DNA from 3 places in the Cupriavidus sp. SHE genome. Region 1 is predicted to be linked to each of the others. Evidence: predicted binding sites of a transcription regulator. Region 1 holds the regulator's gene; each other region holds the start of a gene.
The links. The regulator FNR, encoded in region 1, switches genes on or off when oxygen is low (the NO sensors DNR and NnrR bind a similar motif). The targets are predictions, from matches to a motif close to TTGATNNNNATCAA.
Positions count from the first base shown of each region.

Region 1 (4,270 bases):
CTGCTGGTCATTTCTGCGCTATCGCTATTCCTGTTCACAGCCATCGCCGGACGCCTGTTCTGCGGCTACGCCTGTCCCCAGACGGTCTACACAGAAATATTCATGTGGATCGAGCGACATGTCGAAGGGGATCGCATCGCGCGGATCCGACTTGACGGCGATCCCTGGAGCCTGCGCAAGCTGCGAATCAAGGCGACCAAGCATGTGCTCTGGGTGCTGATCGCACTGTGGACGGGCTTCACGTTTATTGGATATTTCGCGCCGATTCGGGAGCTTGGTAGCGAGGTCCTGCATTTCACGCTCGGACCCTGGCAGAGTTTCTGGATGCTGTTCTACGCGTTTGCGACCTGGGGCAACGCCGGATTCATGCGCGAGCAGGTGTGCAAGTACATGTGCCCCTATGCGCGTTTCCAGAGCGTGATGGTCGACCGCGATACCTATGTCGTGACCTATGACGTGGGTCGTGGAGAGCCGCGTGGTAGCCGTTCCCGCAAGACCGATCGCCATGCTGCTGGCATTGGCGATTGCGTGAATTGCAGTATCTGCGTGCAGGTGTGTCCGACCGGTATCGATATTCGTGATGGCCTCCAGTACGAGTGCATCGGTTGCGGCGCCTGTATCGACGCGTGCAATTTGGTCATGGACAAGATGGAGTACCCGCGCGGACTGATCCGATACACGTCGGAAAATGCGATGCGCAAGTCCCTGTCGACATCCGACGCGCGCAAGCGGCTGCTGCGACCACGCACGATCATCTATACGCTGATCTGGTTGGTTCTGGCGGCGGGCTTCGTCGCGTCGCTGGCAGTGCGCTCGCCGATCAAGGTCGACATCATTCGGGATCGCGGCGCGCTGGGCCGGGAAGTGGAGGGTCGCTGGATCGAGAACGTCTATCGGCTCCAGGTGATCAACACCACGGAAGCGCCGATGCGGATTCGCGTGGAGGCTGAAGGCGATGACCTGACTGGACTGACGGTCGAGTATGATAAGTCCGCCGAGGCCATGCAGCCAACGTCCAACCGGTTGTTGCCGATTCGCATTCGCGTGCCGATCGACGATGCCAAGGAAGGCACGCATAAGATCAACGTAACGGTGACGGCGGAGGGCGAGGACGGCCGAGACGCGCATATCAGGCAATCCACGAGTTTCATTGTTCCCCGCAATCTGTGATGCTGAGGGTGAAATGGCAGCAAACAAGGAGAGCGCAATGACATCCCAACAGTCCAAGCCCTGGTACAGGGAACCGTGGCCGTGGCTTTTGATGAGCGGTCCGTTGCTTGCAATTATTGGCTGCGGCGTGACCATCTGGCTCGCCAACACGCATCCGGATTTGCCGGTTTCCGGCGTGGAGCGTCATGGCCTGGTCGTAGAGAAAACGGGGGCGGAGCATGTGGCGTCGCCGGCTGCGAGGCGCCCATGAGACTCCGCTGGCTGATGTGGGTACTTTGGCCGGCGTTTCTGATGGGCGGAGCGGCCACCGCCACCGTATTTTCGGTCGTTGATCCGGGCGATCTCACGTTCTTCGGGCACCAGGTGGAAGCGTCTCGTGAGGCGGTCTACACGATTGGCTTCCTGGTGGCGTGGTTGTTTTGCGCGTTGTCCAGCGGGCTGACGCTATACACCATGCCAACCAAGCTCGAGGAGACCGACGAACTCGAGTAATGGATCGAGTGCAGGTAGAAAGCAAAACGGCCGCACCGGGCGCTGAGTTCCCGGTGCGGCCGTTTTCCAGGCTAGGAGGTTCGTTAGCAGTTTCGGCTATAGACCTGCCTGATGCCTTCCATGTCCACGAGTTTCACGTGTCGTTGGCGAATCTGAATCAGGCCGGCTTCGGCGAATCGAGAGAAGAGCCGACTCACGGTTTCGAGCTTGAGGCCAAGGTAGCTGCCGATTTCTTCGCGGCTCATCCGCAGCACGAACTCGCTCGACGAGTAGCCGCGCATCGACAGGCGCTCCGACATGTTGACGAGAAATGCTGCCAGGCGCTCTTCGGCACGCATCGAGCCAAGAGTGATCAGCATGATCTGGTCCTGCGAGATTTCCTTGCTCATCAGTCGCAGGAACTGCTGCTGGAGAGAAGGCAAGGTGCCGGACAGCGATTGCAGGTCATCAAATCGTACGACGCAGACCTCGGTGTCCTCGAGCGCGGTGGCATCGGACGCATGCTGCATCTCGCCGAGGCCGTCGAGCCCGACGACTTCACCGGGCAAATGGAAGCCGGTGATTTGCGTGCGTCCGTCCTCCATGGTCACGTGGGTCTTCAATGTGCCAAAGCGGATCGCATAGACTGCGGTAAGCGGTTCGCCCATGCGATAGAGCGTTTCGCCCTTGTGAACACGAACGCGTTCCTGTACGAGCGTGTCCATCTTTGCGAGGTCCTGTTGCGACATGCCCACGGGAAGGCAAAGCTGGCCCATGGCGCAAGTGGAGCAACGCGGAGACATCTCGGTGACGGGAATGGAGGTAAGCAATTGATGGTGCTCGCATGAATGCGCTTGCGATGGAGGCGCGATGCAGGCATTTTACAGCTTGATGTGACGCAGAAGCGAGGAACAGTTGCCATTTGGTGTGCTTTTCAGTGTCTTTACACTTGCATTGCTTGGCGGCGTGCATTGCGCAGCCATGTGTGGAGGAATTGCCATTGCTGTCGAGCAACGGCAGTCCGGGGGCGCTGTCGCGGTCGTTAACGTCGTGCATCGCTCGCGGTTTCACTGGTGGCTGGAACTGCTGGTCATGCACGCCGGGCGTCTCACGACCTATGTGCTGCTTGGGGCGCTGATGGGGGCGGTGGGCGCGACAGTCTGGAAGCAGGACTACCTGCCAGTGCAGCGCTGGCTCTACGGTGCAGGCAGCCTGTTGCTCGTTCTGACCGGGGTGTGGTTGTTGCGCGGCCGCGTCATGCGGGCAACATGGCTCGAGCGGTTGGCGGCGCGGGCGGCCTCATATGTCGTTCAGGGCGTCGCGTCGCTGGGTATGCAGATGCCGCTACGCTTGCGTCGGCACGCGCCCATCATGCGGCGCTATGGGATGGGGCTGGCCTGGGGGCTGGTGCCTTGCGGTATGGTGTATGGCGCACTCGCGCTCGCCCTGTTGGCTGGTAATGCGCCGTCTGGGGCACTTGTCATGACGGCCTTTGGCATCGGGACGCTGCCGAACCTGCTGGTGATCTCGGGTTTGTCGGGCTACCTGCGGCAACTGTCGCGCCGCCCCAGCGTGCGAGTGGGCGCCGCGCTTATTGTGATCAGTTTTGGGGCGCTGGGTGTCGCACGCGCCGTCTGGCTGCCCGATACGTTGGCCAATCACGGCTTCTGCGTCGTGTTCTAGACTTTTTTGCTGGTTGCAGGGCGGGGCTGGAATGCCATACAATCGCGAAACCACGGTATCGCGCTCCGATGCGCTCGTGGCGTCGCCGGGGCTGCATTCCCGATCTGGGGTGTGTGCCCAGGGGGTCTGGGCAGGTCTGGCTTGCCAGGATCGTCCCCACAGTTCATCCGGTTCAGAAGATCTGGTTCCAAAGTCCGATGGGGCTGTGTGGAGAGGTGGCGCCGGTGCCAGGCGAAGTTGCCTGGGCCGATATCGATTGTTTCTTGCCGCCTTGGCGATCTGATTGTCCAGGTGAATGTCCACCCCAAAAGGGAGAGGGTGCGACGCAAGAGGTCCGTTGACTGGCGCAGTCTGTCAGCCCCGGACGATCTCCTGCCGGAACGACCCGGCAATTCGATGCAAAGAAAATGAGGTGCACGGCTGCGCTGCGAAAAGCTGCGAGTTAGCTGCGCGATGAGATGGCGGTGGCTCAGGCCTCGCTGTATCTGCAATCTCCAGTGCTTCAGGATTCGTCCAGAAGCAGGTGCAAAGACAGGCTGCACACAATCACATGAATACCCAAGAGGCGAAGATCGTCCTCGAGACCGCGCTGATCTGTGCGCAGGAGCCGTTGCGCGTTGGTGATCTGCGACGGTTGTTCGCCGACGACGTCGGTGCCGACACCATCCGGGTTCTGCTCGAAGAGCTGCGCAACGACTGGCAGCAGCGCGGGGTAGAGCTCGTGGCCCTGGCCAGCGGCTGGCGGTTCCAGAGCCGTCCCGAGATGCGCGAGTTTCTTGACCGGCTCAATCCGGAGAAGCCGCCGAAGTACTCGCGTGCCGTGATGGAAACGCTAGCGATCATCGCGTATCGGCAGCCGGTGACGCGCGGTGACATCGAAGAGATCCGGGGCGTGACGGTCAGCACGGAAGTGGTCAAGAAGCTTGAGGACCGGGACTGGATCGAA
Region 1 is NZ_JWMB01000025.1:119,155-123,424, forward strand. It holds gene ccoG (cytochrome c oxidase accessory protein CcoG) at 1-1,170, shown strand, start outside; gene RN01_RS14140 (membrane protein) at 1,184-1,420, shown strand; gene RN01_RS14145 (hypothetical protein) at 1,417-1,662, shown strand; gene fnr (fumarate/nitrate reduction transcriptional regulator Fnr) at 1,746-2,471, opposite strand; gene RN01_RS14155 (sulfite exporter TauE/SafE family protein) at 2,557-3,324, shown strand; gene scpB (SMC-Scp complex subunit ScpB) at 3,875-4,270, shown strand, end outside.

Region 2 (4,270 bases), on a different contig from region 1:
ATGACCATCGATGCCGCGCTGGCGGACAAGATCCGCCGCACTCCCAAGGCCGAACTGCACGTGCATATCGAAGGCACGCTCGAACCCGAGCGCATCTTCAGGCTGGCCCAGCGCAACAACGTCAAGCTGGCCTATCCGGACGTGGAAGCGCTACGCGCCGCGTACGCCTTCACGGACCTGCAATCGTTTCTGGACATCTACTACGCCGGCGCCAGCGTGCTGCTGACCGAAGAAGATTTCTTCGACATGACGATGGACTACGTCAAGCGCGCCGCCGCCGACAACGTCCGCCATGCCGAGATCTTCTTCGACCCGCAGACCCATACCGCGCGTGGCGTGCCGATGGGCACGGTGATCGACGGCATCGCCGACGCACTGGCTCAGGCACGCACCGAGTACGATTTTTCGAGCAGCATGATCCTCTGCTTCCTGCGCCACCTGTCCGAGGAGGATGCGCTGGCCACGCTGGAGGCGGCGCTGCCCTACCGCGACCGCTTTGTCGGCGTGGGGCTGGATTCCTCGGAACGCGGCAACCCACCCGAGAAGTTCGCGCGTGTGTTTGCCCGCGCGAAGGAACTCGGCCTGCATCTGGTGGCGCACGCCGGCGAGGAAGGCCCGCCGCAGTACGTGACCGATGCACTGGACATCCTCAAGGTCGAGCGGATCGACCACGGCGTGCGCGCGATCGAGGACGAGGCGCTGGTGCAGCGCCTGGCACGTGAACGCGTGGCGCTGACCGTTTGCCCGCTGTCGAACCAGAAGCTGATGGTCCACCCCGACCTGCGCGATCACCCGATGAAGCGTCTGCTCGACGCCGGTGTGGCCGTGACGCTCCATTCGGACGACCCCGCCTATTTTGGCGGCTATATGAACGCGAACTGGGAGGCATCGTTCGACGCACTTCCGCTCGATGCGGCCGATGCCCACAAGCTCGCCCGCAACAGTTTTGAAGCGGCCTTCCTGCCGGACGTGCAGAAGGCCGAATTCCTGGCTGAAGTCGACCACTTCTGGTCGGCCACGCCCGCATCCCCGCCCGCGACGGCCAACGTGACAGCCACGACCTGACCGGGCGCATTCCAAGAACGCTGGATGCTTCGCCCGTTGCAATACCGAACGGGCGAGGCACCGGCCGCCCCGAAGACATGAAGATGACGACGACTTCCCCTGCATCTGGCGCCGACAACGCCGTGACCCGCGCAATCCGCGGCCGCATTCTGCACTTCCTGCGTGACCCGCAGTTTCATGACGACGCCTATCAGTATTGGGAAGACGGCGTCATGATCGTGAAGGCCGGCCGCATCGCCGCAGTCGGCAATTACGCGGACCTGTCACGCGATATCCCGCAAGGCGCCGAAGTCGTCGACCATCGCGGCAAGTTGATCGTGCCCGGGTTCATCGACACGCACATCCACTACCCGCAGACCGACATCATCGCGTCGCCGTCGCCGGGCCTGCTGCACTGGCTGGACACGTACACGTTCCCCGAGGAGCGCCGCTTCAGCGACCCCGCCTACGCGCGGGCCGTCGCCGATTTCTTCACCGACGAACTGCTGCGCAACGGCACGACCACCGCAATGGTCTGGAGCACCGTGCACGCGGCATCGGCCGACGCACTGTTCGCCGCCAGCCAGCAACGCCACATGCGCATGATCACGGGCAAGGTGCTGATGGATCGCAACTGCCCGGACTTCCTGCGCGACACGGCCGAGAGCGGCGCGCGTGAATCGGCCGACCTGATCTCGAAATGGCACAACGTCGATCGCCTGGCCTACGCGATCACGCCGCGCTTCGCACCGACTTCCACCGAGGCTCAGCTGGAAGCCTGCGGCGAGTTGGCGAAGGCCCACAGCGACGTCTTCATCCAGACCCACGTGGCGGAGAACCGCGACGAGGTGAAATGGGTGGCCGAGCTGTTCCCCGATGCGCGCAGCTACCTGGACGTGTACGACCGCTACAACCTTCTGCGCCCGGGCGCGTTCTACGGCCACGCGATCTACCTCGACCAGGATGACCGCCGCCGTCTGGCCGACAGCGGCGCGGCCGTGGCGCACTGCCCCACGTCGAACCTGTTCCTGGGCAGCGGCTTCTACGACTTCCACCAGTCGGATGCGAATCGCCTGAACGTCACGCTGGCGACTGACGTTGGCGGCGGCACGTCGTTCTCGATGTTCCGCACCATGAACGCGGCGCACAAGGTGGCGCGGATGGGCGGTTACCACCTGACCGCACTACGCATGTTCTACCTGGCCACGCGCGCTGCCGCCGAGGCGCTGGGCTGGCAGGACCGGATCGGCAGCTTCGAGGTGGGCTGCGAGGCCGACTTCGTCGTGCTGGACCCGGACGCCACGCCGCTGATTTCCCGCCGCAGCAGCCGCTCGGAAACGCTTGAAGAGCAGTTGTTCGCGTTCGCGATGCTTGGCGACGACCGGGTCATCGAGAACGTCTACATCATGGGCGAGGCCACCAGCCCGGTCGCCGCCTGATCGGACGTAGGCGGGGCATATTTGTGTGGATCGGCCGATTCCACCCAAACATGGTCCGCCGATGTGCTTTTTTGGTCTCAATGCGAATCCGCCCTCGCGGAGCATTGACCATAATCAACACAACGGTCATCAAAGCCTTCTAGCCTGTCACGCATATAAAGTCCGCCCATCCGGGCAGACGCACATGCATACCGACTCGCCAGACCTTTGATGACTGCCCCATCTGACACCCTCTCGCCGGCCGACGCCGACGCGATCTCGCAAGCGCCGAACCACGGCACGAACCGCCCCAAACGCCCGGCCAAGAACATCCCCCTGCCGGAGCCAATCGCCTTCGAGGCCCCGTTTCCGAACCGCAAGACGATCCGCAGCTGGCTGATTCCCCTCGGCGGCCGCAGCACCGCGCGCGCGCTGCTTCTGTTCGCGTTCGATTACGCGCTGTTCGCTGCCGTACTGGCCGGCGTGGTCCTGGCATCACCCTGGTGGGCCAAGGTTGGGCTCGGCGTGCTGGCCGGACTGATCATCGCGCGCCTGTTCATCATCGGCCACGACGCCTGCCACCAGAGCCTGACCGACCGTCGTGGCCTGAACAAGTGGCTGGGTCGTCTCACGTTCCTGCCTTCGCTCACGCCTTACAGCCTCTGGGAAGTCGGCCATAACGTCGTCCATCATGGATACACAAACCTGAAGGGCTTCGACTTCGTCTGGGCGCCCTACTCGCTCGAGGAATTCCGCGCGCTGCCGCGCAGCCGCCGGATTCTGGAGCGCATCTACCGCAACGGCCTTGGCGCCGGCCTTTACTACCTGATCGAGATCTGGTGGTTCAAGCTGTTCTTCCCCAGCAAGCGCCAGATGGCGACCCGTCGCCCGATCTTCATGTGGGACTGCGCGCTCGTGGCAGCTTTCGGCGCACTCTGGATCGGCGCGCTGGTATGGCTGGCCGTGGCCACCGGGCAATCCCCGCTGTTGCTGGTCGGCACCGGCTTCGTGCTGCCCTTCCTGATCTGGAACGCCACCGTTGGCTTCGTGCTGTACGTCCACCATACGCATACCAGCGTGGCGTGGTACGACACCAAGGCCATGTGGGCGAAGGCCCAGCCTTTCGTGTCGACGACCGTGCATCTGCGCTTCAACTTCGGCATCGGCGCGGCCCTGCATCACATCATGGAGCACACGGCCCACCACGTGGACATGAGCATCCCGCTGTACCAGCTCAAGCGCGCCCAGGCTCTGCTCGAGCACGCACTGCCGGGTCGCATCATCATCGAGAAGTTCTCGTGGCGCTGGTATTTCCATACAGCCCGCCGCTGCAAGCTCTACGACTTCAAGGCGCTGTGCTGGACGGATTTCCGCGGTCGCCAAACCAGCGAAAACGCTCCGACTCCGGTCTGAGCACATCGGGAATCGCAGAATTAGCGAGACTCCCTTGCATTGACAGAAACAGCGAGACGGGTGGACTTCGGTCGCCAGTCTCGCTAAAATGCGATCTTCCATTGGGGAGTAGCCGCCCTGATCTCACCGCGCCGCGCAATGCGGCACCCGGAAGACAGGGGCGTACGTCAACAGACTTGACCAAATGCCGACATGGCAGGCGGTTATGGCGTGCGCAGCCCAGGACCTTGTGTCCAGTGCCTGGCGAGACCGATGACCTCACCTTTCTGGCCGGGCCGGGAAAGGTGTGCGTCATTGGCATCTCGCGATGCATTTGCGGCCCGGTTATTCAAACGACAAAAAATGGAATCGTTCCTCGTCTCCACAGGCATCGTCGCGCTCGCTGAAATGGGCGA
Region 2 is NZ_JWMB01000042.1:18,659-22,928, forward strand. It holds gene RN01_RS20345 (adenosine deaminase) at 1-1,065, shown strand; gene guaD (guanine deaminase) at 1,149-2,483, shown strand; gene RN01_RS20355 (fatty acid desaturase) at 2,694-3,875, shown strand; yybP-ykoY riboswitch at 3,967-4,156, shown strand; gene RN01_RS20360 (TMEM165/GDT1 family protein) at 4,218-4,270, shown strand, end outside.
Region 2: RN01_RS20355 (fatty acid desaturase) is a predicted target of FNR. The motif match lies at 2,588-2,601, and genes of this name have one in related genera.

Region 3 (4,270 bases), on a different contig from region 1:
GCCTGAGCCTGGATTGCGCGTACGCCCCAGGCACAAAACCGGTTTTGCGCTTGCTCGATGGATATTGGGCACACGCGTGGCGCCACCCCCATGTTTCATCGCATAATTACGAATACAGATTCTGGCTGGTGCAGCAAATCGCCCGCCACCGACCACGAATCCAGGACAGGAGTTGGGAATGGGGCCGGAAGCCTTGACGGGCACCGATGACAATGGCGACCGGCGAATCGCCGAAAACGAAGCACGGCTGGCGGGAATCATCCGTTCGTCGATGGAAGCCATCATCTCGGTGGACGAAGAACAGCGCGTGGTGCTGTTCAACCCGATGGCGGAAACGCTGTTCGGCTTGCCGGCGGAACAGGCCATGGGCCGCCCCCTTGGCGATTTCATCCCCGCCCGTTTTCGCACTGCCCATGCGGCGCACGTCACGCGTTTTGGCGTGACCGGTGTTTCCGACCGGCAGATGGGGCGCCAGCTCACGCTGCACGCCCTGCGTCAGGACGGAACCGAATTCCCGATCGAAGCGTCGATCTCGCAGACCTCCGATGGTGCCGGACACAAGCTTTTCACGGTCATGCTGCGAGACGTCACCGCCCGCGTGCGTGCCGAGGCAGCGCTGCAGCGGTCCCGCGAGGAACTCCAGGCGCTGTCGGACAGCATCCTGGCCGCGCGCGAGGACGAAAGCCGGCGCGTCGCGCGTGAGCTTCACGACGATCTGGGCCAGCGCCTGAGCGCGCTAAAAATGGATCTGGTGATGCTGGAGACCGACTTGCGTGCCGACTGCGGCGCCGTGCGCGCGCTCGAACAGGTCAGCGCCATGCACACCGTCATCGACGAAACCATCGCCGCCGTGCGCAGGATTTCTTCCGATCTGCGCCCGGCATTGCTCGATGAACTGGGCCTCGCTGCCGCGCTGGACTGGCTGGCCAAGGATTTCAGCCGGCGCTACGCGATTCCGGTGAGCACGCGGACCCCCGAGGAAATCGACGTCACCGAACAAGCCGCCACCGCTGTGTTCCGGATCGTCCAGGAGGCGCTCAACAACGTCGTGCATCATGCGGACGCCAGCGAGGCCTGGGTGACGCTGACCCACCAGAACCAGAACCACGATCACGACCAGTACGTGCTGCGCGTGCTCGATAACGGGCGCGGCTGGAACGGCCAGCCGAAGGATGGCGCGCGACGCTCGTTTGGCCTGCTTGGCATCCGGGAACGGGCACGCCTGCTGGGTGGCACGGTGTCCATCGAACATTCGCCCGGTGAGGGCTTCGAACTCGTCGTCACGTTTCCGGGTCATCCGGATTGCAAGGAGACCCAGGCATGATTCGCGTGATCATTGCAGACGATCACACTGTGGTGCGCAACGGATTGCGCCATATCCTCGAACGCACCAGCGACTTCGAGGTGGTTGGCGAAGCAGCCCGCGGCACCGAGGTGCCGCAACTCGTGCGCGAGCTGTCGCCGCATGTCATCCTGCTGGACCTGTCGATGCCCGGCCGGAACGGGCTGGAACTGATCCGGCAGCTGCGGGCCGATCATCCTGCACTACGAATCCTCGTGCTGACGATGCACGCGGAGGAGCAGTATGTGGTCCGCGCCTTCCGTGCCGGCGCGGCCGGCTACCTGACCAAGGAAAGCGCGGCGACGGAGTTGGTGGAGGCGCTCAGGAAGGTGGCCGCGGGCGGCACCTACGTCAGCCCCGCCATGGCCGAAAAGCTGGCGCTGGGCCTGCAGGAAAAGCCCGATGCGCCGCACGAAGGCCTGTCGGATCGTGAACTCGAGGTATTCCGGCGCATCGTCGATGGCGAGTCGCTCACGCAGATCGCCGCCGCGCTGTGCGTCAGCGCCAAGACGGTCAGCACCTACAAGATGCGCCTGATGGAAAAGCTCCAGCTTCGCAGCGACGCCGCGCTGGTCCGCTATGCGATCGAGGCAAGGCTGTTCGGCGACGAAGACAAGCTATAGCGTCGCGGTCGCCAGCCAGAGCCCCGTCGTTCAGGCCGACTCGCCGCGAATCAGCAGCACCGGCTTGCTGGTCTTGGCCACCACACCTTCAGAGACGCTACCCATGATCATGCGGCGCACACCGCGTCGGCCGCGTGTACCCATCACGATCACATCGGCTGGCCAGCGGTCGGCATAGCCGACGATCGCGCCGGCGATGTCACCCGGCACCACCGACTTCTCTGCCAGTTCGGTTTGAAACCGCACGCCAGCGTCCTGGAGACGGTGAGCGGCGGCAGCCAGGGCCTTCCTGCCGAAGTCCGTCAGCCCATTCAGGATGTCCTGCGGATTGACGAAACCTGCCTCAAGGAACACTTCGCCCTCGTCCACCACGAACAGGACCTTCACCTCCGCGCCCATGCCCTTGGCCAGCCCGGCCGCCTGCGCAATGGCCAGGTCGGAAGACGGGCTGCCATCCACGGCAACCAGGATGCGTTCATACATATCGGTCTCCTCAGTCCGGGCCACCTGCCCTCACTGACCCAGCATAGGACGTGCCAAGGCTCCATGGTTGATGTATCGCAAGATGACCCGAGCCGACCGAATCAGGCGCTCTTGATCTGTCGCAACCATACGCGGCACATCACGCATACATTTGAGACCCAAATGGCGCCGAAGCGCCTTGCTTTTTCAGGAGACCACATGGACATCTCGGCGATCATGGTCCACGTCGATGCCTCGCAATCAGTGGAGGCCCGGCTCTGTCATGCCGTGGCGCTGGCCGGATCGTTCAACGCCACGCTGATCGGCCTGCTCTCGCTGAGCGCGGACGAGCCAGCGTGGGTCTATCGCACCGCGGACGGCCGCCGCGAGCGCCAGGCCTACGAGCCGGATCTTGGCGCCGCATGTGAAACCGCCCGGGAAGCCTTCGACATCGCCACCGAAGCCGCGACGTTTGCCGTTGACTGGCGCGTCGGCGAGGGCGCGCCCACCGACGCCATCCAGTGCGAAGGCCGGCTGGCCGACCTGCTGATCGTCGGCCAGCCGAATCGATCGAACACCGACAGCGAAGTAGCCCGGCACTTCGTCGAGACGGCCATTCTTTCGAGTGGCCGCCCGGTGCTGGTCATTCCTCAAGGGCCGCTGCCATACGCCTCCACCTTCCCCTATGGCTCGATCGTGGTGGCCTGGAACGGTACCCGCGAATCCGCGCGTGCGCTGCATGACGCGTTGCCGTTGCTCAAGCGTGCCACCCAGGTCGACGTGGTGTCGTGCATTCCTCCGCACGCGCGCCGCAAGGCCGAACTCTCCCCACCCGCCTACGCGGCAAACTGGCTGGCTCGGCATGGCGTGCACGCGAGCATGGTCGAGATGGTGCTGGAACGATCGGCCGATATTGGCGAGTCACTGCTTGCCATCGCCGGCCAGCGCCGGGCCGACCTGCTGGTCTGTGGCGCATATGGACGGGGACTGCTGCGCGAGGAACTGCTGGGTGGCGTGACGGACACCGTGCTGCGCCACGCCACGATTCCCACCCTCTTTTCCTACTAGCCGCGCCGACACCCCTTGCTCGGGCGCTCAGTCGAGCGCTCAGTCGAGCGCTTAGTCGGGCGCCTAGTCGAGCCTATAGATACCCCGGTACTCGGGCATCGTGACACCCCAGCGCAGCGAATGCTCGATGCGCTGGCGTAGCGCATCGGCGGCACCGGGCTCGCCATGCACGATGAACGTCTGCCGTGGCGGCGTCCCGATGGCACTCATCCAGTCCATCAGCCCATCCGCATCGGCATGTGCCGAAAAATGGCGAATCTGTTCGACTGAAGCACGCAGTTCGACTTCGCGCCCGTGCATACGCAATGTGCGCTGGCCGGACGCCAGCGCCGCCCCCCGCGTTCCCGCCGCCTGGAACCCCACCAGCAGGAAAGTGCTGCGCGGGTCCTGCCCGAACGATTCAAGGTGATGCACCACGCGCCCGCCCGTCAGCATTCCGCTACCGGCCAGGATGATTTTCGGCTGATCCACCCGGTTGATGCGGATCGACTCCTCCATGCTCCGGGTCGGAATCGCCACCGAACAAGCAGCCGCGCACGTTTCGGGGTCGATGCGCAGTTCGTCCGTGTGCTCGGTGAGAATCCGCGTGGCTTCGATGGCCATCGGGCTGTTCAGATAGATGGGCACATCGGGAAAGCGCCGTCGCTGGCGCAGCCGGTAGAGGCAATACAGCAGCAACTGGGCGCGGCCAACCGCAAAGACGGGAATGATCACGCTGCCGCCCCGGGCAACGGTCTTGCGGATGATATCGGCCAGCAGCTCGATGGGATCGCCC
Region 3 is NZ_JWMB01000005.1:79,980-84,249, reverse strand. It holds gene RN01_RS02085 (PAS domain-containing sensor histidine kinase) at 179-1,324, shown strand; gene RN01_RS02080 (response regulator transcription factor) at 1,321-1,965, shown strand; gene RN01_RS02075 (universal stress protein) at 1,996-2,448, opposite strand; gene RN01_RS02070 (universal stress protein) at 2,647-3,495, shown strand; gene RN01_RS02065 (MBL fold metallo-hydrolase RNA specificity domain-containing protein) at 3,559-4,270, opposite strand, start outside.
Region 3: RN01_RS02075 (universal stress protein) is a predicted target of FNR. The motif match lies at 2,516-2,529, and genes of this name have one in related genera.